4 regions of the Streptomyces sp. SCPE 10 genome follow, and region 3 is predicted to be linked to each of the others. Evidence: riboswitches for the same ligand, from Rfam matches in the RefSeq annotation. Region 3 holds a riboswitch; each other region holds the start of a gene.

Region 1 (6,977 bases), 1.7 Mb from region 3:
GCCCCGGTCGTCAGGTCCAGGGGCCGCGCCGGCCGCAGCCCCTCCGCCAGGCAGCGGTCGTACGTCAGGACGCCCAGCGACTCGGAGTTGCCGAGGATCGCCACGCGCGGTCCGGCGGGCAGCGGCTGGCGGGCGAGCAGCAGCCCCGCGTCGACCAGTTCGGTGATGGTGTCGACCCGGATCACCCCGGCCTGGCGGAGCAGCGCGGACACCGTCGCGTGCGGCAGCCGGGTGGCACGCACCGCGTGGCCCTGGGGCGCCGTGCCGGTGCCCTGCACCACGACGAGGGGTTTCGCCGCCGCCGTCCGGCGGGCGAGCCGAGTGAACTTGCGGGGGTTGCCGATGGTCTCCAGGTACATCAGGACGACATCGGTGTCCGGGTCCTCGTACCAGTACTGGAGGACGTCGTTGCCGGAGACGTCGGCGCGGTTGCCGGCGGAGACGAAGGTGGAGACGCCGCTGACCCCGGTGACGCCGCCGCCGCGCCGGTGCAGCCGGGAGAGCAGCGCGATGCCGATGGCGCCGGACTGGGCGAACATGCCGATGCGGCCGGGGCGTGGCATCTCGGGCGCGAGGGAGGCGTTCAGCCGTACGCCGGCGGCGGTGTTGATGACGCCGAACGCGTTGGGCCCGATGATCCGCATGCCGTACGCCCGCGCCTGCCGCACGAGCGCCCGCTGCCGCTCCTTGCCCTCGGGCCCGCTCTCGGCGTACCCGGCGCTGAGCACGACGAGCCCCTGGACGCCGTGTTCCCCGCACTCGGCGACCACGGCGGGCACGTACTCGGCCGGTACGGCGACGACGGCGAGGTCCACCGGGCCGTCGATGTCCCGCACGCACTGGTACGCGCCCACCCCGTCGACCTCCGCGAGGTCCGCGGGGAAGGCCTTGTTCACGGCGTACAGCCGGCCCGCGTACCCGCCGTCCCTGATGTTGGCCAGGACACTGCGGCCCACCCCGCCGGGGGCGCGGCCGACGCCGATCACCGCGACGGAGCCGGGGGCGAGGAGCCGCTGCACCGAGCGGGCCTCGGCGCGCTGCTCGCGAGCGCGCTGCACGGCGAGCGAGCGGTCGGTGGGCTCGATGTCGAACTCCAGGCGGACGACGCCGTCCTCGAAGCTGCGCTTCTGGGTGTAGCCGGCGTCCGTGAAGACCTTGATCATCTTGGTGTTGGCGGGCAGCACCTCGGCGGTGAAGCGGCGGATGCCCCGCTCGCGGGCGACGGCCGCGATGTGCTCCAGGAGCGCGGAGGCCACTCCCCTGCCCTGGTGGGCGTCCTGCACCAGGAAGGCGACCTCCGCCTCGTCGGCGGGCGCGGACGCGGGGGTGCCGCCGGCACCGATGCGGTCGTAGCGCACCGTGGCGATGAACTCGCCGCCCACGGTGGCCGCTAGGCCGACCCGGTCGACGAAGTCGTGGTGGGTGAAGCGGTGCACGTCCTTGGCGGACAGGCGGGGATAGGGCGCGAAGAAGCGGTAGTACTTGGACTCGTCCGACACCTGCTCGTAGAAGTGGACCAGGCGGTCGGCGTCGTCGACGGTGATGGGCCGGATGCGGGCGGTGCCCCCGTCCCGCAGCACCACGTCCGCCTCCCAGTGCGCGGGGTACTCGTACCGGCCCTGCGGTTCCGCCGAGGTTCGCATGCGCCCCAGAGTACGGCTAGCGTCCGGCAACGGCGCGGGGCAGTCTGTGGAGACGGCCGCCGGGCCGAGGGGCGGTCACGACGGCACCGTGGAGGGGGTGCGCAGCCCCTCTCCAGGCATGGTTCACCATATGGAAGACTGGTCTAGACAACCTTGAAGAGTGAAGGGCAGCAACACATGGCTGAGCGCCGCGTCAACGTCGGCTGGGCCGAGGGCCTCCACGCCCGCCCCGCCTCCATCTTCGTCCGGGCCGCGACGGCCGCGGGCATCCCGGTGACGATCTCCAAGGCCGGTGGCACCCCGGTCAACGCGGCCAGCATGCTCGGCGTCCTGGGTCTGGGCGCCCAGGGCGGCGAGGAGATCGTGCTCGCCTCCGACGCCGAGGGCGCCGAGGCCGCCCTGGACCGGCTGGCCAAGCTGGTCGCCGAGGGTCTGGAAGAGCTGCCCGAGACCGTCTGAGCGGCATCGGACCTTCGAGGAACCGGGCTTCGGCGCGGTGGCGTGACGCCCGGTTCTGCACTGCCGTGACGCCCGGTCCGGGCCGGTCCGCCGGCTCGGACCGGGCAGGGTGGCGGGCCGCCCCGCTGCCGCCCCGACCGCACGACGCCGGTCGGGCAAGACGGGTACGGGCGACCGCGCCGGTGCGGTGGGCGCACGGAGGCGTATTTCGCGATTTCCGGCGTTTTCACGACGGAACGCCCACCCCATTCACCCGGGTCGGTAATTAACGGCACCGAAGAAATAGGGGAATACCGGCCCACGAAATACCCACCCCTTTGTATACGGCACCCGTGTTAATTCTGTGCGCCGGACATGTTTACGGCATGTTGCGAAGTCCTCACACGCTCGGCGCCACCGGGCACGCGCAGCCGGTGCTCGGCCGCCGCCCGCTCGGCGTGCAGCGCGGTCACCGCGCGGGCGCGCGCTCCGTCGCCGCGCGCCACCGCGTCCACGATCGCGCCGTGCTCGGCCCAGGTGCCGACCGGGTCCGACGGCGCGTCGAGCACGTACATCCAGGCGATCTTGTGGCGCAGCTGGAGGAGGGTGGAGGTCAGCGAGGGGCTGCCGCAGGCCTGGGCCAGCGTCTCGTGGAACCAGCCGTCCAGTGCGCGCAGTTCCTCGCTGTCGCCCCGCCTGGCGCGCTCCTGCCCCAGCCTGACCAGCCCGCGCAGCACCTTCAGGTGCGCCCCGGTGCGCCGCCGGGCGGCCCGGGCGGCGCCGAGCGGTTCCAGGAGCAGGCGCATCTCCAGCAGGTCGGCGGCCTCTTGCTCGCTCGGTTCGGCCACACAGGCGCCCGCGTGCCGGCGCGTCACCACGAAGCCCTCCGCCTCCAGGGTGCGCAGCGCCTCGCGCACGGGGACGCGCGAGACCCCGTAGCGGCGGGCCAGCACCTCCTCGGTGAGACGGCCGCCGCGTTCCAGGACGCCGGCGACGATGTCGTCCCGGATCGCCGTGCACACCGACTGCGCCGGAATACGCATGACCGACCTCCGCCTTGATCCCCGCGACACGACGCCGACGACGGACGCGTTTTTCCCATGACTCTATTCCGGTGACTCTATTCCACCGCGCCGCCTTTTCCGACGGCGGGCCGGAATCCGGGGATATTTTTTGGACAACGGCGACCGGAACACCGCGGGAAAGGCGAAAGCCCCGGCTCGGTGGCCGGGGCTTCGGATGCCGTGCGGGGGCGTGCGGGCTCGTCAGACGTCCACGCCGTGGTTGCGCAGGTAGGCGACGGGGTCGACGTCCGAGCCGTAGTCGGGGCTGGTGCGCGCCTCGAAGTGCAGGTGCGGACCGGTGACGTTGCCGGTGGCGCCGGACAGGCCGATCTGCTGGCCCGCGGTGACCTGCTGGCCCACCGTGACGCCGATGGACGACAGATGGCCGTACTGGGTGTACATGCCGTCGGCCATGCGGATCACTATCTGGTTGCCGTACGCCCCGCCCCAGCCGGTGGAGACGACGGTGCCGACGCCGACCGCGTGCACCGGGGTGCCGCTGGCCGCGTGGAAGTCGATGCCGGTGTGGGACCCGGAGGACCACAGCGAACTGCTGGCCTCGTAGCCGGTGGACACGTAGGAGTGCGCGATCGGGGCGACGAAGGCGTTCAGCCGCCTGCGCTCGGCCTCGCGGGCGGCGCGGGCCTCCGCCTCGCGCGCCTCCTCCACCCGCTTGGCAGCGGCCTCCTGGGCCGCCTTGCGCTCGGCGGCCCGCTGCTGGGCGCTGGCCTGCGCGTCGATCTGCTGGGCGACGTCGTCGCTCGCGGCGAGTACGGGGGTGAGACCGGTCTGCTCCGCGGGGCGCTCGGCGGCGAGCGCCGGAGAGGCCGCGAGGGTGCCGATGACGCCGGTGGTCGTCAGGGCCGCGACGCCGGCCGCCTGGGCGGTGGTTCGCTTGACCCGGCCGGGCTTGCGGTGCTTCCCGGTGGCGCACATGAACGCCATGGAGTGGCTGGTCCTTTCCTTCCCTCTCGCCTACCGGGTTAGCTGACGGGTTCGGAGCAGGAAGGTCTCCTACGGGCTCCCTCGCGTCACGCGCGGGTGCCCGATTCACCCCAGGGACGTGTGGGTCCCCGGCTCCCCTGGCTCGCGCCGTACGGGGACTCGGCGATGGCTGCCCGGTGCCGCGGGTGCGGCGCACTGCCCGACGAACAGCCTGGACGAAGCTATGCGGACCGGCTCCCGATTCCCAAACAGATCGGGGTTTTTGTAGCGCATCCCACAGGGCAGACGGGCAACCTCCGCCCCAATTCGGACATCTGAGGGAGAGAGTGGAACAACAGGGGCCCTGACGACCCGTAGGTCGCCAGGGCCCCGTCCCCTGTGTGCCGTTACTGCCGCTACTCGGCCGCCACCACGGTGACGTCGCCGATGCCCAGCGCCTCGACCGGCGCCTTGATCTGCGCAGCGTCACCGACCAGGACGGTCACCAGGCGGTCCACCGGGAAGGCGTTGACGACGGCCGCGGTCGCCTCCACCGTGCCCGTGGCGGCCAGTTGCCGGTACAGCGTCGCCTGGAAGTCGTCGGGCAGGTGCTGCTCGACCTGGTCGGCGAGGGTGCTCGCGACGGCCGCCGCGGTCTCGTACTTCAGCGGCGCGACCCCGACGAGGTTCTGCACGGCGACGTCCCGCTCGGCGTCGGTCAGGCCCTCCGCCGCGAGGGTGCGCAGCACCTTCCACAGGTCGTCGAGGGCGGGGCCGGTGTTGGGCGTGTCCACGGAGCCGCTGATGGCGAGCATCGACGCGCCGGTGCCGTCCGGGGCGGAGCGCAGGACCTGGCCGAAGGAGCGCACCCCGTAGGTGTAGCCCTTCTCCTCGCGCAGCACGCGGTCCAGGCGGGAGGTGAGGGTGCCGCCGAGGCAGTAGGTGCCGAGCACCTGGGCGGGCCACACCCGGTCGTGCCGGTCCGGGCCGATCCGGCCGATGAGCAGCTGCGTCTGGACGGCGCCGGGCCTGTCCACGATGACGACGCGTCCGGTGTCGTCGGCCGTCACCGCAGGCACGGGCCGGGGCTCGCCGGGCGTGCCGGTCCAGGCGCCCAGGGTGTCGGCGAGCAGCGCGTCCAGGTCGATGCCGGTGAGGTCGCCGACCACCACGGCGGTGGCCGTGCCGGGGCGCACATGGCGCTCGTAGAAGGCGCGCACGGCGGGCGCGTCGATCTTCTCGACGGTCTCCTCGGTGCCCTGGCGCGGCCGGGACATGCGCGAGGCCGCCGGGAACAGCTCCTTGGACAGCTCCTTGGCGGCACGGCGGGCGGGGTTGGCCAGCTCGTGCGGGATCTCGTCCAGGCGGTTGCGGACCAGGCGCTCGATCTCGCTCTCGGCGAAGGCGGGAGCCCGCAGCGCGTCGGCGACCAGGCCGAGGCCCTTGGCCAGGCGGGAGGCGGGGACCTCCAGGCTGAGCCGGACGCCGGGGTGGTCGGCGTGCGCGTCGAGGGTGGCGCCCGCGCGCTCCAGCTCGGCGGCGAACTCCTCGGCGGAGTGCCGGTCGGTGCCCTCGGAGAAGGCGCGCGCCATGATGGTGGCCACGCCGTCCAGGCCGGCCGGCTCGGCGTCCAGGGGCGCGTCGAGCAGCACCTCCACCGCGACGACCTGCTGGCCGGGGCGGTGGCAGCGCAGCACGGTCAGGCCGTTGTCGAGCGCGGCGCGCTCGGGGGCCGGGAAGGCCCAGGGCCTGGCCTCGCCGGGCTGTGGCCGGGGGTGGAAGTCCATGGTGGCGAGCTGCTCGGTCACTTGGCCGTCTCCTCGTTCTCGTTCCCGGCCTCTACGGTGGCTTCCGACTCGGGGTCCTCGGGCAGGTCGGCGTCCTCGACGTTCTCCGGGGACTTGGGCTCGTAGACCAGGACCGCGCGGTTGTCGGGGCGCAGGCGGGCCTTGGCGACCTCCCGGACCTCCTCCGGGGTCACCTCCAGGATGCGCGGCACGGCGTTCAGGGCGAGCTGCGGGTCGCCGAACAGGACGGCGTAGCGGCACAGTTCGTCGGCGCGGCCCGCGACCGTGCCGAGCCGGTCCAGCCACTCGCGCTCCAACTGGGCCTGGGCGCGCTCCATTTCCTCGGCGGTGGGGCCTTCCTCGGCGAACCGGGCCAGCTCCTCGTCGATGGCGGCCTCGATGACCGGCACCTCCACGTCGCCGGAGGTCTTCACGTCCAGCCAGCCCATGGAGGGCGCGCCGGCCAGGCGCAGCAGGCCGAAGCCGGCCGCGACGGCCGTGCGGTCGCGGCGCACCAGCCGGTTGTAGAGCCGGGAGGACTCGCCGCCGCCGAGGACGGTCAGGGCGAGGTCGGCCGCGTCGCAGGCGCGCGTACCGTCGTGCGGCAGCCGGTAGGAGGCCATCAGGGCGCGCGCCGGGACCTCCTCGACGACGACCTCGCGCAGCTGCTCGCCGATGACGTCCGGCAGGGAGCCGTCCCGGGGCGCGGGCTTGCCGTCGTGGGCCGGGATGGAGCCGAAGTACTTCTCCACCCAGGCGAGCGTCTGCTCGGGGTCGATGTCGCCGACCACGGAGAGCACCGCGTTGTTCGGCGCGTAGTAGGTGCGGAAGAACTGGCGGGCGTCCTCCAGGGTGGCCGCGTCCAGGTCCGCCATGGAGCCGATCGGCGTGTGGTGGTAGGGGTGGCCCTCGGGGTACGACATGGCGGTCAGCCGCTCGAAGGCCGTTCCGTAGGGAACGTTGTCGTAACGCTGGCGGCGCTCGTTCTTCACGACGTCCCGCTGGTTCTCCATGGACTCGTCGTCCAGGGCGGTCAGCAGGGAGCCCATGCGGTCGGCCTCCAGCCAGAGCGCCAGCTCCAGCTGGTGGGCGGGCATGGTCTCGAAGTAGTTGGTGCGCTC
Region 2 (6,977 bases), 790 kb from region 3:
CCGTGCTGTGCGCGGACGGCGCCCACCCGCAGCTGCCGTACCTGCGGGAGGCCGGCATAGCGGTGGCCGAGGCGGCGCCCACGGCGCAGGAGCTGGTCGACGCCTGCGCCGGCGGGCGGACCGTCGTGGTCGTGGCGACGGGGGAGGGCGAGCCCGCGCTCACCGACGGACTGGCCCGGCTGGCCGGCACCGGCCGGCTCCGCATGCCGGAGCTGGAGCTGCTGCCCGCCTCCTACGACCTGCCCGGCGCCCGCCTGCTGGACCTCGTCCAGGTCATGGACCGCATCCGGGCCGAGTGCCCCTGGTCCTCCCAACAGACCCACGAGGGCCTGGCCAAGTACGGCATCGAGGAGGCGTACGAACTGGTCGAGGCGATCGAGGCGGGCGACCGTGAGGAGCTGCGCGAGGAACTGGGCGACGTCCTCCTCCAGGTCGTCTTCCACGCCCGGATCGCCGAGGAGCACCCCGAGGCGCCGTTCTCGATCGACGACGTGGCGGGCGGCATCGTCGCCAAGCTGATCCACCGCCATCCGCACGTCTTCGGCGAGGCGACGGCCGAGACCCCGGAGGAGGTCAAGGCGCACTGGCTGCGCACCAAGGCGGAGGAGAAGCGGCGCAGCTCGGTCACCGAGGGCATCCCCCTCGGCCAGCCCGGCCTGGCCCTCGCCGCCAAGCTGGCCTCCCGCGTCCGCACCGCCGGGCTGGACGTCCCCCTGCCCCAGGGTGAGGGCATCGGCTACGAGCTGCTGGCCCTCGCCGCCCGCGCCGAGTCCGCCGGCACCGACCCGGAGACGGCCCTGCGCGCGGCGGCCCGCACCTACCGGGACGCGATCCGAAGGGCCGAGGGAGTGGACCCGCGGGAGGACGAGGACCCGTCGTGAGCGCCCCGGCGGCGCCGGACCGGCCGCTCCCGTCACGGCGCGGGCACCGGCGGAGGCGGGGCCCCGGGCCGGCGGTGGCACGCCGCCCGGGCGGGCCGGATACCGTCGAGGAGTGACCGACCAGCTTCGCCCCGACGACACCGTTCCCGCCGCCCCCGAGCTCTTCACCTGGGAGTTCGCCGCCGACCCCTACCCCGCGTACGCCTGGCTGCGCGAGCACGCGCCCGTGCGCCGGACGCGGCTGCCCAGCGGGGTCGAGGCCTGGCTGGTCACCCGGTACGCGGACGCCCGGCAGGCGCTGGCGGACCAGCGGCTGAGCAAGAACCCGGCCCATCACGACGAGCCCGAGCACGCCAAGGGCAAGACCGGCATCCCGGGCGAGCGCAAGGCCGAGCTGATGACGCATCTGCTCAACATCGACCCGCCGGACCACACCCGGCTGCGCCGGCTGGTCAGCAAGGCGTTCACGCCCCGCCGCGTCGCCGCGTTCGCGCCCCGGGTCCAGGAGCTGACCGACCGGCTCATCGACCGGTTCGCGCAGCGCGGCAGCGCCGACCTCATCCACGAGTTCGCCTTCCCGCTCCCCATCTACGCCATCTGCGACCTGCTCGGCGTCCCGCGCGAGGACCAGGACGACTTCCGGGACTGGGCGGGCATGATGATCCGGCACGGCGGCGGGCCGCGGGGCGGGGTGGCGCGGTCGGTGAAGAAGATGCGCGGCTACCTCGCCGAGCTGATCCACAAGAAGCGCGAGGCGCTGCCCGCCGAGCCCGCGCCCGGCGAGGATCTGATCTCCGCCCTCATCCGCGCCTCCGACCACGGTGAGCACCTCACCGAGAACGAGGTCGCGGCGATGGCCTTCATCCTGCTCTTCGCCGGCTTCGAGACCACCGTCAACCTCATCGGCAACGGCACCTACGCCCTGCTCACCCACCCCGGTCAGCGCGACCGCCTCCAGGACGCCCTCGCCCGCGGCGACGACGAGCTGCTGGCGACCGGGGTGGAGGAACTGCTGCGCTACGACGGCCCGGTGGAGCTGGCCACCTGGCGGTTCGCCACCGAACCGCTCACCATCGGCGGGCAGCGGATCGAGCCGGGCGACCCGGTGCTCGTCGTGCTGGCCGCCGCCGACCGGGACCCGGAGCGGTTCGCCGACCCGGACGTGCTGGACCTCGGCCGCCGGGACAACCAGCACCTCGGCTACGGGCACGGCATCCACTACTGCCTCGGCGCCCCGCTCGCCCGACTGGAGGGCCAGAGCGCGCTGGCCACCCTCTTCACCCGGCTGCCCGACCTGCGGCTGGCCGCCGACCCGGCCGAGCTGCGCTGGCGCGGCGGGCTCATCATGCGCGGTCTGCGCACCCTGCCCGTGGAGTTCACCCCGCCGGGCGACCGGTAGCCCGGACCATGAAACGGAGTGGCCCGTTCCGCGCTGGAGGAAGGATGTGTGACGGAGCGGAGGGCAAACCTTCCACGCTGTGATCTTCGCGTGATCCGCGCGGCATGAACTTGTGACAAGTGATCGAGTGCGGCTACGTTCACCCCTCAGCGTGGCGAACCGGCACCACCCGCCGCGCCGGCCCCCGCAGTCGCACGAAAGGCTTCCGCATGATCTCCGGGAACGGTCGTCACCGCCGCCCCCGTCAGGCTCCGGCCCTCCTCGTCGCGGCGGGCGTGACCGGCTCCGCCATCGCCATCCCGCTGCTCGGCGCCGCAAGCGCGCACGCGGCCGACGGCACCACCTGGGACAAGGTCGCCGGCTGCGAGAGCGGCGGCTCCTGGAGCGCCGACACCGGCAACGGCTACTACGGCGGCCTCCAGATATCCCAGGACGACTGGATCCACTACGGCGGCACCCGGTACGCCTCCAGCGCCGACCAGGCCAGCCGCTCGCAGCAGATCGCCGTGGCCGAGAAGATCCTCGCCGACAAGGGCACCCTGCCCTGGGCCACCTGCGCCCTGCTGTCCGGGCTGACCCCCAACTCCGGTTCAGTGGACGTCGATCCGGGCGTCGGCGGCAACGGCCAGGGCGACGGCACGACCGACCCCTCCGGCCCGCCCGACGCCTCGGCCCCCTCCGGTACCCCGAGCGGCGGCCAGGACACCACCCCGAGCGGATCCGGCACCGGCTCCGGCAGCGGCGCCCACGACGGCGGCTCCGGCTCCGGCGCCTCCTCCTCCGCCGACCCGTCCACCTCCCCGTCCACCTCCCCGTCCACCGGTTCCGACGCCGGCACCGGCACCGGCAAGCACACCGGCAAGCACGCGGCCCCGCACCCGGGCGCCTCCCACGGCTCCACCGGCGCTCCCGGGACCGGCGGCACCGCCCCGGACCCCACCGCCCCCTCGGCGCCCACCGGCACGGTCACACCCGCCCCGACCGCCGACGACCCGGACAATTCCCGGCAGGACGTCGGCTCTTGGAGCCTGGTCGACACCGGAGCCCTCGGCGGCGGACGGCACCGCGGCGGCACCGCGGACGAAAGCACGGCGACCGGACAGGACGGCTCCGACTCCGGGCGGCACGCCTCCCGCGAGCCGGGCACGTACACCGTCCGCGAGGGCGACTCGCTGAGCACCATCGCCGACTCCCTTGACGTGCACGGCGGATGGCATGAGCTCTACTCCGCGAACAAGAAGGTCGTGGGCGCCGACCCGAATCACATCACCGCCGGTCAGACCCTGAAAGTCGGTGACGAAACGGGCGCCCGCTAGGGCGAGTTGACGCCCCACTTGATCGTCAAATGTCCGCTTTGGCGAAAGTGTGGGATGAGTCTCAGAAGCCCTGATCGTCTTTGAAATTCCGCGGATCGCGTGGCTACGGTCATGACCGCTCGTCACCACGAGCCCCGGCGGCCGCAACGCCTAATCCTGCCAGCGGCTGCCCGGGAACAGTCGTCGCGTCAAGCGCCGCAGGCAGGAGCGGGGGACCCAAGGTAAGTGCCGGGCCCGGCAGTTGATGCCGGACCGGCTCGGGGTGAAGCCACGCCTCCCACGGGAGGGGTGGCCGGGCAACTCAACCGGCCCGAACCCGACAGCTCACCTCGCAGGCGTCGGTGAGGGGATCGTTCATGCTGTTTTCCGGCAAGGGCAAGCACCGTCGTCCGTCCAAGGCCGTCCGCGCCGTCACGCTCGCCGGTGTCACCGGTGCCGCCGTCGCCGCCCCGCTGATGGCGGCCGGCAACGCCTCCGCCGCCACCACCTCCCAGTGGGACACGGTCGCCCAGTGCGAGTCCGGCGGCAACTGGTCCATCAACACCGGCAACGGCTACTACGGCGGTCTGCAGTTCTCCGCCTCCACCTGGGCCGCGTACGGCGGCACCGCCTACGCCCCCACGGCCGACAAGGCCGGCAAGGCGCAGCAGATAGCCGTCGCCGAGAAGGTCCTGGCCGCACAGGGCAAGGGCGCCTGGCCGGTCTGCGGCACGGGCCTGTCGAGCACCCCGTACAACGGCTCCGCGCCCACTTCCGGCTCCTCCTCGTCGCACACGGGCACCTCCACCCGCTCCACCGACGAGCAGGCCGCCACCCGCTCCACCCAGCGCACGGCCCCGTCCACCACGGGCAAGTCCACGGGCGGCTCCACCGGCTCCTCGGCGAGCGGCGCGGGCAAGACCGTCACCACCCCGACCGGCAAGAAGGTCAAGAAGGGCGACGGCGAGTACAAGGTCGTCACCGGCGACACCCTCAGCTCCATCGCGGCGAAGCACCACGTGGCCGGCGGCTGGCACAAGCTGTTCGAGCTGAACAAGGACATCGTCGACAACGCCGACCTCATCTACCCGGGCCAGCAGCTGCACCTGAAGTGACCCCCGGCGGCTGACGGCCCCGCCCGGCGGGCCCGCCCCCAAGGGTCCGCCCCCGTCCCCACGGGCTCCCCGCCCCGGCGCGTTCTCCCCCGTACGCGCCGGGGCGGGGTCGTTCGTTTTCCCGCTCTTTCGCCGGGTCTCATCCGCGAACCCCTTTGTTCCGCGGGTGAACAATGGGTACCGTCTGCATGTCCCTCCCGTCCACGGGACGGTCGGTCGGTGGCCGACGACCCCTGGACGGTTAGGCTCTAGTCGCAAGGCACAGCCGTAAGGCAGACCGCCCCGCACTTCCAGCGTCACATCCAAGAAGGAGATGCTCGTGCCGTCCATCGACGTCGTCGTAGCCCGGGAAATCCTGGACTCCCGAGGCAACCCCACGGTCGAGGTCGAGGTCGGCCTCGACGACGGCAGCACCGGGCGTGCCGCCGTCCCGTCCGGCGCCTCCACCGGCGCCTTCGAGGCCATCGAGCTGCGCGACGGTGACCCCAACCGTTACCAGGGCAAGGGCGTCGAGAAGGCCGTCCTCGCCGTCATCGAGCAGATCGGCCCGGAGCTGGTCGGCTACGACGCCACCGAGCAGCGGCTGATCGACCAGGCCATGTTCGACCTGGACGCCACCGACAACAAGGGCTCGCTCGGCGCCAACGCCATCCTCGGCGTCTCCCTGGCCGTCGCGCACGCCGCCTCCGAGGCGTCCGACCTGCCGCTCTTCCGCTACCTGGGCGGCCCCAACGCGCACCTGCTGCCGGTGCCGATGATGAACATCCTGAACGGCGGCTCGCACGCCGACTCCAACGTGGACATCCAGGAGTTCATGATCGCCCCGATCGGCGCGGAGTCCTTCTCCGAGGCGCTGCGCTGGGGTGCCGAGGTCTACCACACCCTGAAGAAGGTCCTGAAGAGCAAGGGCCTGGCCACCGGCCTCGGCGACGAGGGCGGCTTCGCGCCGAACCTGGGCTCCAACCGCGAGGCCCTGGACCTCATCCTGGAGGCCATCAAGGAGGCCGGCTACGCCCCCGGCGAGCAGATCGCCCTCGCGCTCGACGTCGCCGCCTCCGAGTTCTACAAGGACGGCAAGTACCTCTTCGAGGGCAAGGAGCGCTCCGCCGCCGAGATGACGGAGTACTACGAGGAGCTGGTGGCGGCCTACCCGCTGGTCTCCATCGAGGACCCGCTGTTCGAGGACGACTGGGCCGGCTGGAAGGTCATCACCGACAAGCTCGGCGACAAGGTCCAGCTGGTCGGCGACGACCTGTTCGTCACCAACCCCGAGCGCCTCGCCCGCGGCATCGAGGAGGGCACCGCCAACGCCCTGCTGGTCAAGGTCAACCAGATCGGCTCGCTGACCGAGACCCTGGACGCCGTCGAGCTGGCCCAGCGCAACGGCTTCAAGTGCATGATGTCGCACCGTTCCGGCGAGACCGAGGACGTCACCATCGCCGACCTGGCCGTCGCCACCAACTGCGGCCAGATCAAGACCGGCGCCCCGGCCCGCTCCGAGCGCGTCGCCAAGTACAACCAGCTGCTGCGCATCGAGGAGATCCTGGACGACGCCGCGGTGTACGCCGGCCGCAGCGCCTTCCCGCGCTTCAAGGGCTGAGCCACCCGGCCGGTCCCGCCCCCCGTCGGGCCGGGACTTGGCCAGTCGTACGTACGTCCCCGTACCCGGTCCCGTACCGTGTCCGGGGACGTACGCACGTGTGAAAGGGGAGGCGGAGAACCGACATGGCCGTCAAGGACCGGGACCGTTTCTCCACCACGACCAGGCTGCGGCTGCTGGGCGAGCAGACGGCGGCCCGGGTCTACCGCTCGCAGACCAAACGGCAGGCCCGCCGCTCGCGGCTGACCGGCCGGGCGGCGCTGCTCGCGCTGGTGCTGTGCTCGCTGGTCGTCGCCCTCGCCTACCCGATGCGGCAGTACGTCTCCCAGCGCGCCCAGATCTCCGACCTCCAGCGGCAGGAGACCGAGGCCCGCCAACGCGTCGAACAGCTGCGCGACCTCAAGGCTCGCTGGCAGGACGACGCCTACGCCGAGCAGCAGATCCGCAAGCGGCTGCACTATGTGAAGCCCGGCGAGACCGGGTACGTGGTCGTCGATCCGGGCGCGGCCCGGCAGTCCCGCGTCGATCTGAGGGCCGCCCACCGGCCCTGGTACACCAACATCTGGGACGGGGTCGACAAGTCCGACGCCTCCGACCAGTGACCGGCCCCGTGCCGGTGACCCACAGAAAGCCAGTCTGAAAGCAGTCATGGAAACCCCTCCGCCGCCCACTCCGCGCACCGAGCCC
Region 3 (6,977 bases):
TGCTCGGCTGATCGGGACGGCCCCGTGGGGCGAGCCGCTCCGTCAGCAGGGAGCCCTGCCGAGACGCCGGGTCACCGCAGTTGGTCGAACGCCTGGTCGGCGTCGGCCACGGCCTCGGGGTGGATGTCGCGGGCGGCTCGGCCGTCGGCGATCCTCTGCCAGTTGGTCCGGGCGAGCACCCGTTGGACCGCGAGCACCTGCGCGGCTCGCAGGCGTGCCCGGATGCCTTCGCCGAGGGCCTTCGCCAGTGCTTCCTCGTCCTCGAGCCGGTACTGCGTGAGCCGTCCCGCCAGGCTCGGCGTGGTGAACACCAGCCGATGGAACGCCACCACCTCGGGGTGATCGTTGAGGCCGGTGACGGGGTCGTACCGATCGAGGCCGGCCCGGAAGTGCCGGTGCAGTGCCGTCACCGGCTCGATGCCGGGCTCACGGTCACGTACGACGCGTGCCGCCTCGCCCTGGTGATCCGCGAACCGGTGCAGCACCAGGTCTTCCTTGGTGGGGAAGTACCGGAAGAGAGTCGGCTTGGAGACCTCGGCCGCTGCGGCGATGTCGTTGACCGAAACACGGTCGAAGCCGCGCTCCAGGAACAGCGAGACGGCCGCGTCGCCGATGGCGTCGCGCGTCCGCTCCTTCTTGCGGGCCCGCAGTCCCGTCGGCTCGCTCATCTGGCCACCGTAACATTCGTTACCGAGTTGCTTTTTTAACCGGGTAACGTTTTCATGAGTGGCGTGCATCAGACAGACATTCCTCCCGTGCTCGTGACCGGCGCGACGGGCCGGGTCGGCCGCGTCGTCGTCGACCGACTCCTCGAAGCGGGCGTACCGGTCCGCGCCCTCATCCATCGCGCCGAGACGGCGGCGACGCTGCCGGCGAAGGCCGAGGTCTTCACCGGCGACCTCACCGCGCCCGAGTCACTCGACCCGGCGTTGAAGGGCGCCGGTGCGGTCCTCCTCGTCTGGACCGCCCCGCCCGAGACGGCCGAGGCGGTCGTCGCGCGGCTGGCAGCCCACGTGCGGCGGGTCGTCTTCCTCTCCTCCCCGCACCAGACGCCGCACCCCTTCTTCCAGCAGCCCAATCCCATGGCCGTGCTGCACGCCGACATCGAGCGGCTCATCGCGGCGACCGGACTCGAACCGACGATCATCCGGCCCGGGATGTTCGCGTCGAACTCGCTGGCCTGGTGGGCACCCGCGATCCGGGCCGGCGAGACCGTCCGGTGGCCGTACGGCGCTGCCGAGACGGCACCGGTCGACGACCGCGACGTCGCGGCCGTCGCCGCGCGGACGCTCCACGAGGACGGACACGTCGGAGCCGACTACGTCCTCACGGGCCCCGAATCGCTGACCCACGCCGCGCAGGTGGACGTCATCGGTGACGCCCTGGGGCGCCGGATCGCCTTCGAGGAGATGACGCCGGACGAGTTCCGAAGGCTGTCGGAGGGCACGGCGCCCGCCTCGGTCGTCGACATGCTGCTCGCCGCGTGGAGCGCGGCGGTCGGACAGCCCGCGTACCTCACCACCGCGGTGGCCGACATCCTCGGGACGGCGCCGCGGACGTTTCGCCAGTGGGCCGCCGACCATGCCACCGCGTTCACGGAGGGTCCGTAGCCGGGGTCGCCGTCGCGGCGGACCGCGTCGCGCCGCAGGTCGGGCCGTCGGCCCGGTGGTGACCCGGACCTGGGGGCCCGCGGCAAAGCCGTGTGCTCGGCACCCCGAACATGGCGTACACTGGAATCACCGACGCGGGGTGGAGCAGCTCGGTAGCTCGCTGGGCTCATAACCCAGAGGTCGCAGGTTCAAATCCTGTCCCCGCTACTGAAGACTCAGGGCCGGAATCCATGCACTGGATTCCGGCCCTGAGTGTTTTCCGGCAGCCGTCGCCGCGGCTCCCGTAAGAGGTATCACCTACGGTGACCGTGCGACCGCCGTACGCATAACAACTGAGTCACCATCAAAAACCGGATGACTCCTGAACCCCGGTCAACTCGCCCGGTTTGGCGGCCCCCTGGGCGGTAAGTCCACGCCCCAGAGCCGTAATGATCAAGCCGAACGGCTTGGAAAGTGACGGCCGAGTCTATTAACGTTCGATAACGCAGCGCGGTCGTCCCAGCCGTCACCCGAGGCGGCTCCGTGCGCACGCGCCGAATCCCGTAAGGGAACCGGGGAACCACCACCTTGGGGTGAATCACGCGGACACCACCGTGAACTCAGCGAGTCCACGGCCGGTATACGCGCGTAGGAGACCTTCCTGCTCCGAACCCGTCAGCTAACCCGGTAGGCGGAGGAAGGAAAGGAGCACGCCCCCGTGGCGTCCAACCGGCCTGCCCCACAAGCCCCGTTCGTGCCCGCCCAACGCGATTCCGAGCCGTTCGGCCACGGCCCCGGCCCCGAGGGCGAGGGCCCCTGGGAGGAGTGGAACCCCACCGAGGAGTCCGTCGCCCCGGTCCGCGGCCGGCACCGCGTCGTCAAGCAGCGCGGCGGCTTCGCACGCAGCTCCACCGTCCTCGGCGTCGGTGTGATCGCCGCCGTCGGCGCGGGCGGCATCGCCAGCGCCAACACCGGCAAGTCCCCGGTCTCCATCTCCATGCCGGACCTGCCCTCCGTCTCGGTGCCGCACCTGTCCTCCGTGGAGCACCTGCTCGGCGACGACTCCGCCGGTTCCGCCGAGAAGCACCAGGCCACCGACACCGCGCTCACCGGCATCGGGCAGACCACCGAGGACGGCACACCCACCGGCGCCGGCGAGGCCCTGCGCAACCGGATCATGGCCCAGGCCGAGCAGCAGCAGGGCCAGGCCGACAGCAAGGCCACCGCCGCCATGGTCGCCGCCGCCCAGCAGCAGAGCGACGCGGCGGCCGCCCAGGCCGCGAAGGAGGCCGCCGACAAGGCCGCCACCGCCAAGCAGCAGGCCGAGGCCGACGCCAAGAAGGCCGCCGAGGCCAAGCGGCTGGCCGAGCTGGCCAAGCAGTACACGCTGCCGGTCGTCTCGTACACCATCACCGGCACCTTTGGGCAGCCCGGCGCCATGTGGTCCTCCGGCTACCACACCGGCCTCGACTTCGCCGCCCCCACCGGCACCCTGATCAAGGCCGTCCACGGCGGCACCATCACCCAGGCCGGCTGGGCCGGTGCCTACGGCTACCGCACCGTCCTCACCCTGGACGACGGCACCGAGCTGTGGTTCTGCCACCAGTCCTCGATCAACGTCTCGGTCGGCCAGAAGGTCACCACCGGCGAGGTCATCGGCCGGGTCGGCGCCACCGGCAACGTCACCGGACCGCACCTGCACCTGGAGGTGCACCCGGGCGGGCAGGCCACCGGCGTCGACCCGGCGCCCTGGCTGCGCGACAAGGGCCTCACCCCCTGAGCACACCGGTCCCCGTGGCGATTTCGGGCCGGCGGCGGAACGCGGGCGTCCACCGCGGGTGTAATGGTGGAGCATGACTTCTCTGCGCACACTGGGCTCTTCCGACCTCGAGGTCTTCCCGCTCTGCCTGGGCGGCAACGTGTTCGGCTGGACCGCCGACGAACAGACCTCCTTCGCCGTCCTGGACGCCTACACGGCCGCGGGCGGCAACTTCGTCGACACGGCCGACGTCTACACCGCCTGGGTGGAGGGTCACCAGGGTGGCGAGTCCGAGACCGTCATCGGCAAGTGGCTCAAGGCCCGCGGTAACCGCTCCGACGTCGTCATCGCCACCAAGGTCAGCCAGCACCCGCAGTACCCGGGCCTGTCCGCGGCCAACATCAAGGCCGCCGCCGACGCCTCCCTCGCCCGCCTGGGCACCGACTACATCGACCTCTACTACACCCACTTCGACCAGCCTGACGTGCCGGTGGAGGAGATCATCGGCGCCCTGGACGAGCTGGTGAAGGCCGGCAAGGTGCGGCAGATCGCCGCGTCCAACATCAGCGCCGAGCGGCTGCGGGAGTCCCTGGACTTCTCCACCCGTGAGGGCCTGGCCCGCTACGTGGCGGTCCAGCCCCACTACAACCTGGTCTCCCGCGACACCTACGAGGGCCCGCTCCAGGACCTCGTCGCCCGTGAGGGCCTGTCCTGCGTGCCGTACTTCGCCCTCGCCGCCGGCTTCCTCACCGGCAAGTACCGGCCCGGCCGGAAGGTGGACAGCGCCCGCGCCAACCGGGCCGCGGACTACGCGGAGACCGAGCGCGGCCAGAAGGTCCTCGCCGCCCTCGACGAGATCGCCGCCGCCCACGAGGCACCGCACGCCACCGTCGCCCTCGCCTGGCTGGCCGCCCAGCCGACGGTCACCGCCCCGATCGCCTCGGCGCGCACGCTGGACCAGCTCCCGGCCCTGCTGGGCGTCGGCGAACTGAAGCTGACGGACGAGGAGCTGAAGAAGCTGACGGACGCCTCGGCGTAGCCGGCGGCAGCGGGGTTCCGGGAGGTCCCGGGGGTCCCGGCGGCGTCACGTCCGGTACGGGTTGTACGACGTGGCGTACGGCGCCGCCGGGTAGCCGTACCCGGGCCCGCCGTGCCCGGGGCCGCCCTGTGCGGGTCCGCCGTATCCGTGTCCGGGGCCGCCCCACCCCGGTCCGTACCCCTGGTTGTACGGTGCCGGGGCCCAGGGCGTCGGTGCCGGGGCCGCCGTGCGGGCCGCGTACTCCAGCGCGGGCCGGGCCGCGTCCCGGCGCTGCCACAGCTCGTCCAGCAGCTCCCGCTCGCGGGCGACGAAGCCGGCGCCGGCCCGGCCGCGCCGCCCCCGCCGCCGCAGCAGCGCCAGCGCGGTGGCCTCGGTCTCGTACCGGGCCACCGCACGCGCCGTGGCCCGGCCGCCGTGGTGGCGGGCGAAGTCGCGGGCCATCCGCCGTGCCCGCATCGAGCCCAGGGCGAACGGCTCGGCCGGACCCAGCCACCCGGCCAGGACGTAGACGGGCAGCTCCTCGCGCACGGTGCGCAGCTCCCGCTGCCGGGTCCAGATCCCGAGCCAGGTCAGCAGCCCGAACACGGGCAGCATGAACATGCCGTAGACGGCGAGGAAGCCGAACTGGCCGAAGGTGGCGGAGCCGTTCCACAGGGCGTGCATGCACATCGCGAGCAGCAGCCCGCCGAGCGGCACCAGCAGCCGCCGGGCCCGCTGGTGCGGGCCGCTCAGCGCGGCGACGCCGAAGCCGATGCCGGTGCAGGTGGTGAACAGGGGGTGCGCGAACGGGGACATCACGATGCGCACGAAGAAGGTGGCGGCGGTGACGGAGACGATGCCGTGGCCGCCGGTGAGCTGGTCGGTCCCGAAGGCGGTGCCCAGGTAGAGGATGTTCTCGGTGAACGCGAAGCCGGTGGCGGTGATCCCGGCTATCACCATCCCGTCCACGATCCCGGTGAAGTCGCGCCTGCGGAAGAGGAAGACCAGCAGCACGGCCGCGGCCTTCGCGGACTCCTCGACGATCGGGGCTATCACCGTGGCGCCGAGGGTGTTGGCGCTCGCCGGGTCGGCGGTCGAGGTGGCTATCCACTTGGTCGCGAAGCTGTTGGCGACGATGGCTATGAGCGCCGCCGCGAAGGCGCCCCAGCAGAACGCGAACACCAGGTTGCGCCATGGGAAGGGGGCCACCCGGTCCAGCCAGCGGAACGCGGTGACCAGCCAGGGCACCGGCAGCACCGCGAGCCCGAGGCCCACCAGGAACCCCTCGGTCCCGGTCTCCCTGCGCACCAGCGCGAGGATGACCAGGCCGGACATGGCCAGCAGGGTGATCAGCGCGCCGTAGCGCACCCACCGCAGCTGCCACCAGTGCGGGTGCCGCAGCACCGCGTCGCCGGGGATCGGTGGGTACGTCGGATACGCAGGACTGGTGGCCACGGCATCGACCCTAACGGTGGCGGGACGAGGGGCTGGAGCGGTTTACCGGCGGCGGAAGAGCAGATCGTTCACGACATGTCCCTTGTCCAGTCCCTGTCCCTCGAAACGGGTCAGCGGCCGGAACTCGGGCCGGGGCGCGAAACCGCCGTCGGCCTGCGTGTTCTCGAACTCCGGGTGGGCGCCGAGCACCTCCAGCATCTGCTCGGCGTACGGCTCCCAGTCGGTGGCGCAGTGCACCAGCGCGCCGGACTTCAGCCGGGTGGCGACGAGGTCGAGGAACGCCGGCTGGATCAGCCGCCGCTTGTGGTGGCGCTTCTTGGGCCAGGGGTCGGGGAAGTAGACACGCAGCCCGTCGAGCGCGTCGGGGCGGAGCATCTCGCGCAGCAGGATGATGGCGTCCCCGTTGCCCACCCGGACGTTGTCCAGTCCCTGCTGGTCGGCGAGGTTCAGCAGATTGCCCTGGCCGGGGGTGTGCACGTCCACCGCGAGCACATTGGTGCCGGGGTCGGCGGCGGCCATCCGCGCGGTGGCCTCGCCCATCCCGAACCCGATCTCCAGGACCACGGGACGGTCGTTGCCGAACAGCTCGGCGAGGTCGATCACCCGCTGTCCGTCGATGTCCAGCCCCCAGGCGGGCCACAGCCGCCGCAAGGCGTCGGCCTGCCCGGCGGTCACCCGGCTGCGGCGCGGCTGGAAGCTGCGGATCCGCCGCTCGAAGTGCGACCCGGCGGGATCGGCCCGGGGGCCGTCCGGGAACCGCGGCTCGCCCTTGGCCCGGGCACGCCGCACGGCGGCACCTGGGTCCCGCGGGGCCGGTTCGGTCAGGGCTTCGGGGGCATTCATCGCATCAGACACAGTACGACCGAGTCTACGGGCGCGACCGGACCCGGCCCCAGACGTACTCGGTCACGCCCCTTGGCCGCCGACCGCGTCCAGCATCCCCAGCGCCCGGCGGGCGATCTCCCGGCCGATCGGCAGCGACGCGGTGGCCGCCGGGGACGGCGCGTTCAGCACGTGCACCGCGCGGGCCCCCTCCTTGATCAGGAAGTCGTCCACCAGCGCGCCGTCGCGCAGCACCGCCTGGGCCCGCACGCCGGCCGGGGCCCGCACCAGGTCCTCGGCCCGCACCGCGGGCAGCAGTCTGCGCACCGCCTCC
Region 4 (6,977 bases), 430 kb from region 3:
TGCTGGAGATGGACGAGATCAACGACGACCTGGCCGCGACCGACGTCGTGCTGGTCATCGGCGCCAACGACACCGTCAACCCGGCCGCGGCCGAGGACCCCGCCAGCCCGATCGCCGGCATGCCGGTGCTGCGGGTCTGGGAGGCGAAGAACGTCGTCGTCTTCAAGCGCTCCATGGCCACCGGCTACGCGGGCGTGCAGAACCCGCTGTTCTTCCGGGAGAACTCCCAGATGCTCTTCGGCGACGCCAAGACACGGGTCGACGACATCGTCGGGGCACTCTCCGCGGCCCGGACGGTGCACGCCGCGGTGTAGGCCGGCCGGGCCCCTGCCCGCCTGACACCTCGTCAGGGCCCGGTGGTCCACGTCGCCGGGCCCTCGTCACGTCCGGCTCAGGACAGCGCCGTCAGCCCCGGCGCGAAGGTGATCAGCAGCGGCAGGAGCGGCACCAGCGCGGCCACCGTGGTGGTCAGGGCCCGGTGGCGGCGCAGCAGCCGAGGGGGCGGCTCCAGCAGACGGTCCACCCGCTCGCCCAGCAGCCGGCGGCTGGAGGCGCAGGACAGGACGCCCCGGTGCTGGTTGAGCTCGATCAACGCGAGGGCGGTGGTCAGATGGCCGCAGCGGCGGGAGGCGGCGTCGTCGGCGGCCAGTTCCACCAGACGGTGCGTCTGGTCGCGGAAGTGCGCGAAGAGCGGCACCCGGGGGAAGCCCGCGGCGAGCGCGGCGGACAGGTGCAGCAGCCAGTCGTGGTGGGCGCGCGCGTGGCCGCGTTCATGGGTGAGGACGGCGTCCAGCTGATGGCCGGTGAGCCGGTGCAGCGCCCCGGTGGTCACCACCAGCTGCGGGGGGTGGCCCGGCATCCACCAGGCGTCCGGGTACTCGTCCTCCAGGACCAGCATCGGGCCGCGCGCGGCCCGCAGCCCGGCCGGCAGCTCCGGCGCCCGCTCCCGCAGTTGGGCCCGGGCCTGGCCCCGGCTGCGGCGGACCTCGACCAGTTCCCGGCCGAGCATCGCGGTCGTCCAGGCGGCCCCGCAGGCCAGCCCCACGGTGAGCAGGGCGGCCCACACCGGGGCCGCGGAGAGGTCGTAGGCGGCCGTGACGGCGGGCGGCGCGGGAGCGAACACATGGTCGCGCACGGTGCGGAAGACGGCCGCGGCGCCGAGGGTCAGCCCGGCCACACAGCACAGGAGGACGGTGGCGACCAGGCACTGCCACACCCACAGCGCGACCACGGGTTCCCGTTCGGGCCAGTCGGCCCGGGTCAGCGCGCGCGGTGCCGGTACGGCCGCCGTCAGGGCGACGACGCTCAGCAGGAGCAGGCAGACGGTCATGCCGGGGCTCCGGTTCCTGGTCCGAGAGGGGCGGGAAGGAAAGGGGCGGTGCGGGTACGGGTGGTGCGGCGAGGGGCGGTGCGCGCGGGCGCCCGCCGGGACGTGGTGCCTGTCCCCGCCAGTATGACGAAGAGGGGCGCCGGGAGTCAGGTACCGGAACACGGACCGTCCCGATCCGGCACCCGCGCGCGGCGCCCGGTGCCGGATCAGACCGACGGCACGATCCGCCCGGTGACCTCGCCGAGCCCGACGCGGGTCCCGTTCGGGCCGGGGGCCCACGCCGACAGCGTCACCACGTCGCCGTCCTCCAGGAAGGCGCGCTTGCCGTCGGGGAGGTCGAGGGGGTCACGGCCGTTCCAGGTCAGCTCCAGCAGCGAGCCGCGCTGGTGCTCGTCGGGCCCGCTGACGGTGCCCGAGCCGTACAGGTCGCCGGTGCGCAGCGAGGCGCCGTTGACCGTCATCTGGGCGAGCTGCTGCGCGGCGGTCCAGTACATGGTGGAGAACGGCGGCTCGGCCACCACGTGGCCGTTGACGGCGACCGAGATCCGCAGGTCGTAGCCGCCGGGCTCGATGCCGGGGGCGGCGTCGTCCAGGTAGGGGAGCAGCGGGTGGGTGCGCTCGGGCGGGGCCGTCCTCGCGTGTTCCAGGGCCTCCAGCGGGGTGATCCACGCCGACACCGAGGTCGCGAACGACTTGCCGAGGAACGGGCCGAGGGGCACGTACTCCCAGGCCTGGATGTCCCGCGCGGACCAGTCGTTGAGCAGGCACAGCCCGAAGACGTGCTCCCGGAAGTCGCCGAGCGCGACCGGGGTCCCCAGCTCGGTCGGCACGCCCACGACGAAGCCGACCTCGGCCTCGATGTCCAGCCGGATCGACGGCCCGAACACGGGCGCCGGGTCGGCGGGGCCCTTGCGCTGCCCGGAGGGCCGTACGACGTCCGTGCCCGAGACCACCACGGTGCCGGCGCGGCCGTGGTAGCCGATCGGCAGGTGCTTCCAGTTGGGGGTGAGGGAGTCGGGGGCGTCCGGGCGGAAGATCGTGCCGACGTTGCGGGCGTGGTTCTCCGAGGCGTAGAAGTCGACGTAGTCCGCGACCTCGAAGGGCAGGTGCAGGTCCACCTCGGACAGCGGGTGGAAGAGCGGCTCCAGGGTCTCGCGGTGCGCGGGGTCGGTGACCCAGGAGGTGAGCGCGGCGCGCACCTCCGACCAGGCGGCGCGGCCCGCCGCGAGCAGCGGGTTGAGGGTGGGTCGGGCGAGCAGTGCGTGGTGCGGCGAGCCCAGGGCGGCGGCCGCGGCGCCCGCGTCGAGGACCTGGTCCCCGAGCCGGACGCCGACCCGGCGCTCCCGGCTGCCGGAGGGCGAGAACACGCCATAGGGAAGGTTGTGCGGACCGAAGGGGTCGCCCTCGGGGACGTCGAAGGGGGGCATGGGGTGCTGCCTCGCTCTCATCCGGGCCATGCATGGCGCTGTTCCACGTGATCGGCCACACGTTACGGCCGCGACGCGCCTCTTGGGCAGTGCCCGCCGGGGGTCGCCGCCCCGGCGTGCCCCGATCGACCGGTCCGGGTACCCGGACCGTGCTCCGCGCCCGGCGGTACGTCCGGCCCGCGGCCCGCGGCCGGTCCCCATCAGGGGCGCCACCGCGCGCACTTGGGGGCGGTCGGCACGCAAGTACGCGCGCCGACGGATGAGTCGGCGGAGTCGGAGGATCCGTATTCTCTGCTCATGGCACCCTCCCCCGCGTACGCACTGATCGCCACCGACCTGGACGGGACGCTGCTGCGCGGCGACGACACCGTCTCCGAGCGCACGCTTTCGGCGCTTGCGCGGGCGGCCCGGACCGGCGCCCGGCACCTGGTGGTGACCGGCCGTCCGGCCCCCAGAGTGCGGCCGCTGCTGGCGGCCCTCGGCTGCACGGGGCTCGCGGTGTGCGGACAGGGGGCGCAGGTCTACGACGCCGGGGCCGACCGGCTGCTGTGGTCGGTGCGGCTGGACCGGGAGCAGGCCGAGGCCGCGCTCGGCAAGATCGAGGCCGAGGTGGGGCAGGTGTACGCGGCCGTCGACCAGGACGGGGTGGACGGGCTCACGCTGACCGAGCCGGGCTACCGGATGCCCCATCCGACGCTGCCCGCGGTGCGGGTGGGCCGGCGCGACGATCTGTGGGGGGCGCCGATCAGCAAGGTGCTGCTGCGCCACGCCACCCTGTCCGACGACGCGTTGGCGGCGGTGGCGCGCTCGGTGGTGGGCCCGCTGGCCACGGTCACCATGTCGGGTCCGGGGACCGTGGAGCTCCAGCCGTGCGGGGTGACCAAGGCGACCGGTCTGGCGCTGGCCGCCGAGCGGCTCGGTATCGCCGCGGAACGCTCGCTGGCCTTCGGCGACATGCCCAACGACGTCCCGATGTTCCGGTGGGCGGCGCACGGGGTCGCCATGGCCGACGCCCATCCGGAGCTGAAGGCGGTGGCCGACGAGGTCACCGCGTCGAACGAGGACGACGGCATCGCCGTCGTCCTCGAAAGACTGTTCCCGGCGGGCTGACGGGGTGTCGTCGGCCCGCCGGGCGCCGGTCAGTAGGCGCTGTTGACGTTGTCCATGGAGCCGTAGCGGTGGGCCGCGTAGTTGCAGGCGGCGGTGATGTTGGCGACCGGGTCGTAGATGTTCCAGGAGGTCCCGGCCACGTGGTACGTGTTGAAGGTCGGGTCGATCACCTGGAGCAGGCCCTTGGACGGGATGCCCTTGGCGGCGTTGGAGTCCCACAGGTTGATGGCGTTCGGGTTGCCCGAGGACTCGCGCATGATGTTGCGGTAGATGCCGTTGTAGGAGCCCGGGATGCCCTTCTGGCTCATGATCGCCAGGGACTCGCGGATCCAGCCGTCGAGGTTGTTCGGGTACCCGGCGGTGGTGACGGCGGCCGAGGTGGTGGCGGTGGCCGCGGAGGCGCTGGCGGCGCCCACGAGCGGCATGGCGATCACGGCGGCGCCGGTGCCGGCGACGGCGAGCATACGGACGACGCGGTTGGTGCGGGTGCGGCGCGACTGAACGGCAGCAGGCATGGGGACGTTCCTCTCCTACGCCTGCGAGGTGAGCTGTCGGGTTCGGGCGGGGAGGTGCCCGGCCGTGCCCCGCGAGAGGCACGGCTTAACCCCGAGCCGTCCCGGTGCGACCGCGTGTCGCGGCATGTGCCGCGTCACGTGTGTCGTCCGGTCCGGCGACTTACCTGGGTCCCCCGCTCCTGCCGTACGAATGAGTTCGTTGATGGGTGTACGGGCGGCGGCAGGATTCGGCGTCCGCCCGATGGGTCGGGAACGTATGCGAGAGCACATGTCGGGAACAAGTGCCGGATTCATGCGATGTGGCATTTGACCTTGATCATTGCCCTATGGGGTACTTGATCCTTTGCGATTGTCAACGCTCAACTCGCTTACGCGGCAAGGGGGAAGGGGGTCTCGGGCGGCCGGTCGGGGGCAGGGGGTGTGTGTGGCCCAATTCACCAAATGGCAAACTGTGTTAAATCGGGCATGGGGGATTCCGGGTATTCGTCCCTCGGTGGGGTGGACCGGGTACTCCGCTCACCTCCGGGCTCGCGACGAAGCTCGGATTTTCCTGTTAAGTCGAAAAATGTCCGTTCTTCTCATCCGATCGAAGGGGTGCCGGATGTGCTCCGATACCGCCCGGGCTGGACGGGTGGGCGCTATCGGTGATCGAAACCGGACCGGATACGCTGACTTGAGTGATGGCAGCGACCTATCGACAAACCGTGTAATCGCCAGCAGACACCAGCAGACAGGAGACCCCTCGTGACCGTCGTCGGGCCGTTCGGGCTGAGCGTGCGGGACCAGGCTCTCGAAGCCGATGTCCAGGCCGGATTGGCGGCTGTCGAGGAAGGCCTGCTAGAGGCCACCAAGAGCGAGGTCCCGTTCATCACCGGGGCCGCGCAGCACCTCGTACGGGCCGGCGGGAAGCGGTTCAGGCCGCTGCTCGTGATGCTCGCGGCACAGTTCGGCGACCCCTACGCGCCCGGTGTGGTGCCGTCCGCCGTGGTGGTGGAGCTGACCCACCTCGCCACGCTGTACCACGACGACGTCATGGACGAGGCCGCCGTACGCCGGGGCGTGGACAGCGCCAACACCCGCTGGGGCAACTCCGTCGCGGTCCTCACCGGCGACTTCCTCTTCGCCCGCGCCTCCCAGATCCTCGCCGACCTCGGCCCCGAGGCGGTCCGGGTGCAGGCCCTCGCGTTCGAACGGCTGGTCACCGGCCAGATCCTGGAGACCGCGGGCCCCACCGACGGCCGCGACCCGGTGGAGCACTACCTGGACGTGCTCGGCGGCAAGACGGGCTCCCTGGTGGCGGTCTCCTGCCGGTTCGGCGCGATGATGTCCGGCTCCGACGAGACGGTCGTGGACGTGCTCACCCAGTACGGCGAGCGGCTCGGCGTGGCCTTCCAGCTCGCCGACGACTACCTGGACATCGCCTCCGACTCCCACGAGTCCGGCAAGACCCCCGGGACCGACCTGCGCGAGGGCATCGCGACCCTCCCCGTGCTCCGGCTGCGCGAGCGCGCCGCCCGGCTCGGCCTGCCCGAGGACATCGCCCTGTGCGAGCTGCTGGACTCCGACCTCAGCGACGACGCCCGGCACGCCGAGGCGCTGGCCGCGCTGCGCGCCCACCCGGCCCTGGAGCAGGCCCGCCGGGACACCGTGCGCTACGCCGAGGAGGCGCGCGCCGCGCTGGCACCGCTGCGGGAGTGCGACGCCAAGGCCGCGCTGATCGAGCTGTGCGACGCGGTGGTGCACCGCACCGGGTGACCGACCGGTTCGGCGTCCACCGGGACCGACCCGTCCGGCGTCCACCGGGTGGCCGTACCCGCCCGGGTGCTCCATCCTGCCCATAGGGATCCGTTCGAGCCCCTAGGGGTGTCCCTTGCGTGTCATACCGCAGTCGTACGCCGAGTTGCCTCCGTGGTCTGACGATTCCTCAGCGCGGATTTGGTCGTATGGACACCACGGACATCACCACTCCTCACCGATTCGGGTGAGACCGGCGGCTCGGGTGGACCAGCGTGAGAGCAGCCGCCGCCGACGACGGAGGTAAGGCACACATGGCACCGTACGAATCCGACGACGCACAGGGCGCCGACCGGGGCGAGGAGACGCGCTCGGGCCGCCGCAAGGCCGCCCGGTACGCCGTCCCGGTCGCGGTGGTGGGGGTGGCGGCGGCCACGATCGGGCTGGTCCCGGCCCTCGCCGACTCCGGCGACCCCGACCTGCCCCGGATCACCGCCCAGCAGCTCATCCAGAAGATCGCCGCGTCGGACGTGCAGCGGCTGTCCGGCACCGTGAAGGTCAGCACCGACCTGGGCCTGCCCGACCTCGGCGGCCTGGAGAGCGGCCTCACCTCCGGCATGACCCCCGGCGCCGGCTCCGGCTCCGCCGCCGACCCGCAGACCCGGCTCACCGAACTGGTCACCGGCACGCACACCCTGCGCGTCGCCGCCGACGGCCCCGACCGGCAGAAGCTGTCGCTCGTCGAGCAGGGCGCCGAGTACAGCGTCATCCACAACGGCAAGGACGTCTGGGGCTACGACAGCAAGAGCAACCAGGTCTCCCACGGCACCGCGCCGGCCGGCAAGGACCGGCGGGCCGAGC

Evidence for each region. Region 3 has a riboswitch for cyclic di-AMP ahead of ACSP97_RS18950 (M23 family metallopeptidase). Riboswitches for the same ligand answer to the same signal wherever they lie in the genome.
Region 1: it holds a riboswitch for cyclic di-AMP, as region 3 does, so the genes downstream of both, ACSP97_RS26495 (M23 family metallopeptidase) here and ACSP97_RS18950 (M23 family metallopeptidase) in region 3, are expected to answer to the same signal.
Region 2: it holds a riboswitch for cyclic di-AMP, as region 3 does, so the genes downstream of both, ACSP97_RS15305 (transglycosylase family protein) here and ACSP97_RS18950 (M23 family metallopeptidase) in region 3, are expected to answer to the same signal.
Region 4: it holds a riboswitch for cyclic di-AMP, as region 3 does, so the genes downstream of both, ACSP97_RS20945 (transglycosylase SLT domain-containing protein) here and ACSP97_RS18950 (M23 family metallopeptidase) in region 3, are expected to answer to the same signal.

What each region holds. Positions count from the first base shown of each region.
Region 1 covers NZ_CP197069.1:5,728,803-5,735,779, reverse strand. The annotation lists gene ACSP97_RS26510 (bifunctional acetate--CoA ligase family protein/GNAT family N-acetyltransferase) at 1-1,643, opposite strand, end outside; gene ACSP97_RS26505 (HPr family phosphocarrier protein) at 1,821-2,102, shown strand; gene ACSP97_RS26500 (GntR family transcriptional regulator) at 2,438-3,124, opposite strand; gene ACSP97_RS26495 (M23 family metallopeptidase) at 3,347-4,090, opposite strand; cyclic di-AMP (ydaO/yuaA leader) riboswitch at 4,103-4,265, opposite strand; gene ACSP97_RS26490 (M16 family metallopeptidase) at 4,486-5,856, opposite strand; gene ACSP97_RS26485 (M16 family metallopeptidase) at 5,874-6,977, opposite strand, start outside.
Region 2 covers NZ_CP197069.1:3,277,925-3,284,901, reverse strand. The annotation lists gene ACSP97_RS15320 (nucleoside triphosphate pyrophosphohydrolase) at 1-881, shown strand, start outside; gene ACSP97_RS15315 (cytochrome P450 family protein) at 994-2,280, shown strand; gene ACSP97_RS15310 (transglycosylase family protein) at 2,490-3,596, shown strand; cyclic di-AMP (ydaO/yuaA leader) riboswitch at 3,780-3,949, shown strand; gene ACSP97_RS15305 (transglycosylase family protein) at 3,953-4,690, shown strand; gene eno (phosphopyruvate hydratase) at 5,004-6,290, shown strand; gene ACSP97_RS15295 (FtsB family cell division protein) at 6,416-6,892, shown strand; gene ACSP97_RS15290 (DUF501 domain-containing protein) at 6,939-6,977, shown strand, end outside.
Region 3 covers NZ_CP197069.1:4,072,542-4,079,518, forward strand. The annotation lists gene ACSP97_RS18930 (dihydrofolate reductase family protein) at 1-11, shown strand, start outside; gene ACSP97_RS18935 (TetR/AcrR family transcriptional regulator) at 72-668, opposite strand; gene ACSP97_RS18940 (NAD(P)H-binding protein) at 756-1,610, shown strand; tRNA gene ACSP97_RS18945 (tRNA-Met) at 1,744-1,817, shown strand; cyclic di-AMP (ydaO/yuaA leader) riboswitch at 2,132-2,298, shown strand; gene ACSP97_RS18950 (M23 family metallopeptidase) at 2,308-3,369, shown strand; gene ACSP97_RS18955 (aldo/keto reductase) at 3,443-4,387, shown strand; gene ACSP97_RS18960 (PrsW family intramembrane metalloprotease) at 4,433-5,821, opposite strand; gene trmB (tRNA (guanosine(46)-N7)-methyltransferase TrmB) at 5,864-6,664, opposite strand; gene lhgO (L-2-hydroxyglutarate oxidase) at 6,728-6,977, opposite strand, start outside.
Region 4 covers NZ_CP197069.1:4,506,202-4,513,178, forward strand. The annotation lists gene pntB (Re/Si-specific NAD(P)(+) transhydrogenase subunit beta) at 1-314, shown strand, start outside; gene ACSP97_RS20930 (M56 family metallopeptidase) at 392-1,330, opposite strand; gene fahA (fumarylacetoacetase) at 1,537-2,757, opposite strand; gene ACSP97_RS20940 (HAD family hydrolase) at 3,055-3,867, shown strand; gene ACSP97_RS20945 (transglycosylase SLT domain-containing protein) at 3,897-4,382, opposite strand; cyclic di-AMP (ydaO/yuaA leader) riboswitch at 4,386-4,594, opposite strand; gene ACSP97_RS20950 (polyprenyl synthetase family protein) at 5,127-6,137, shown strand; gene ACSP97_RS20955 (LolA family protein) at 6,431-6,977, shown strand, end outside.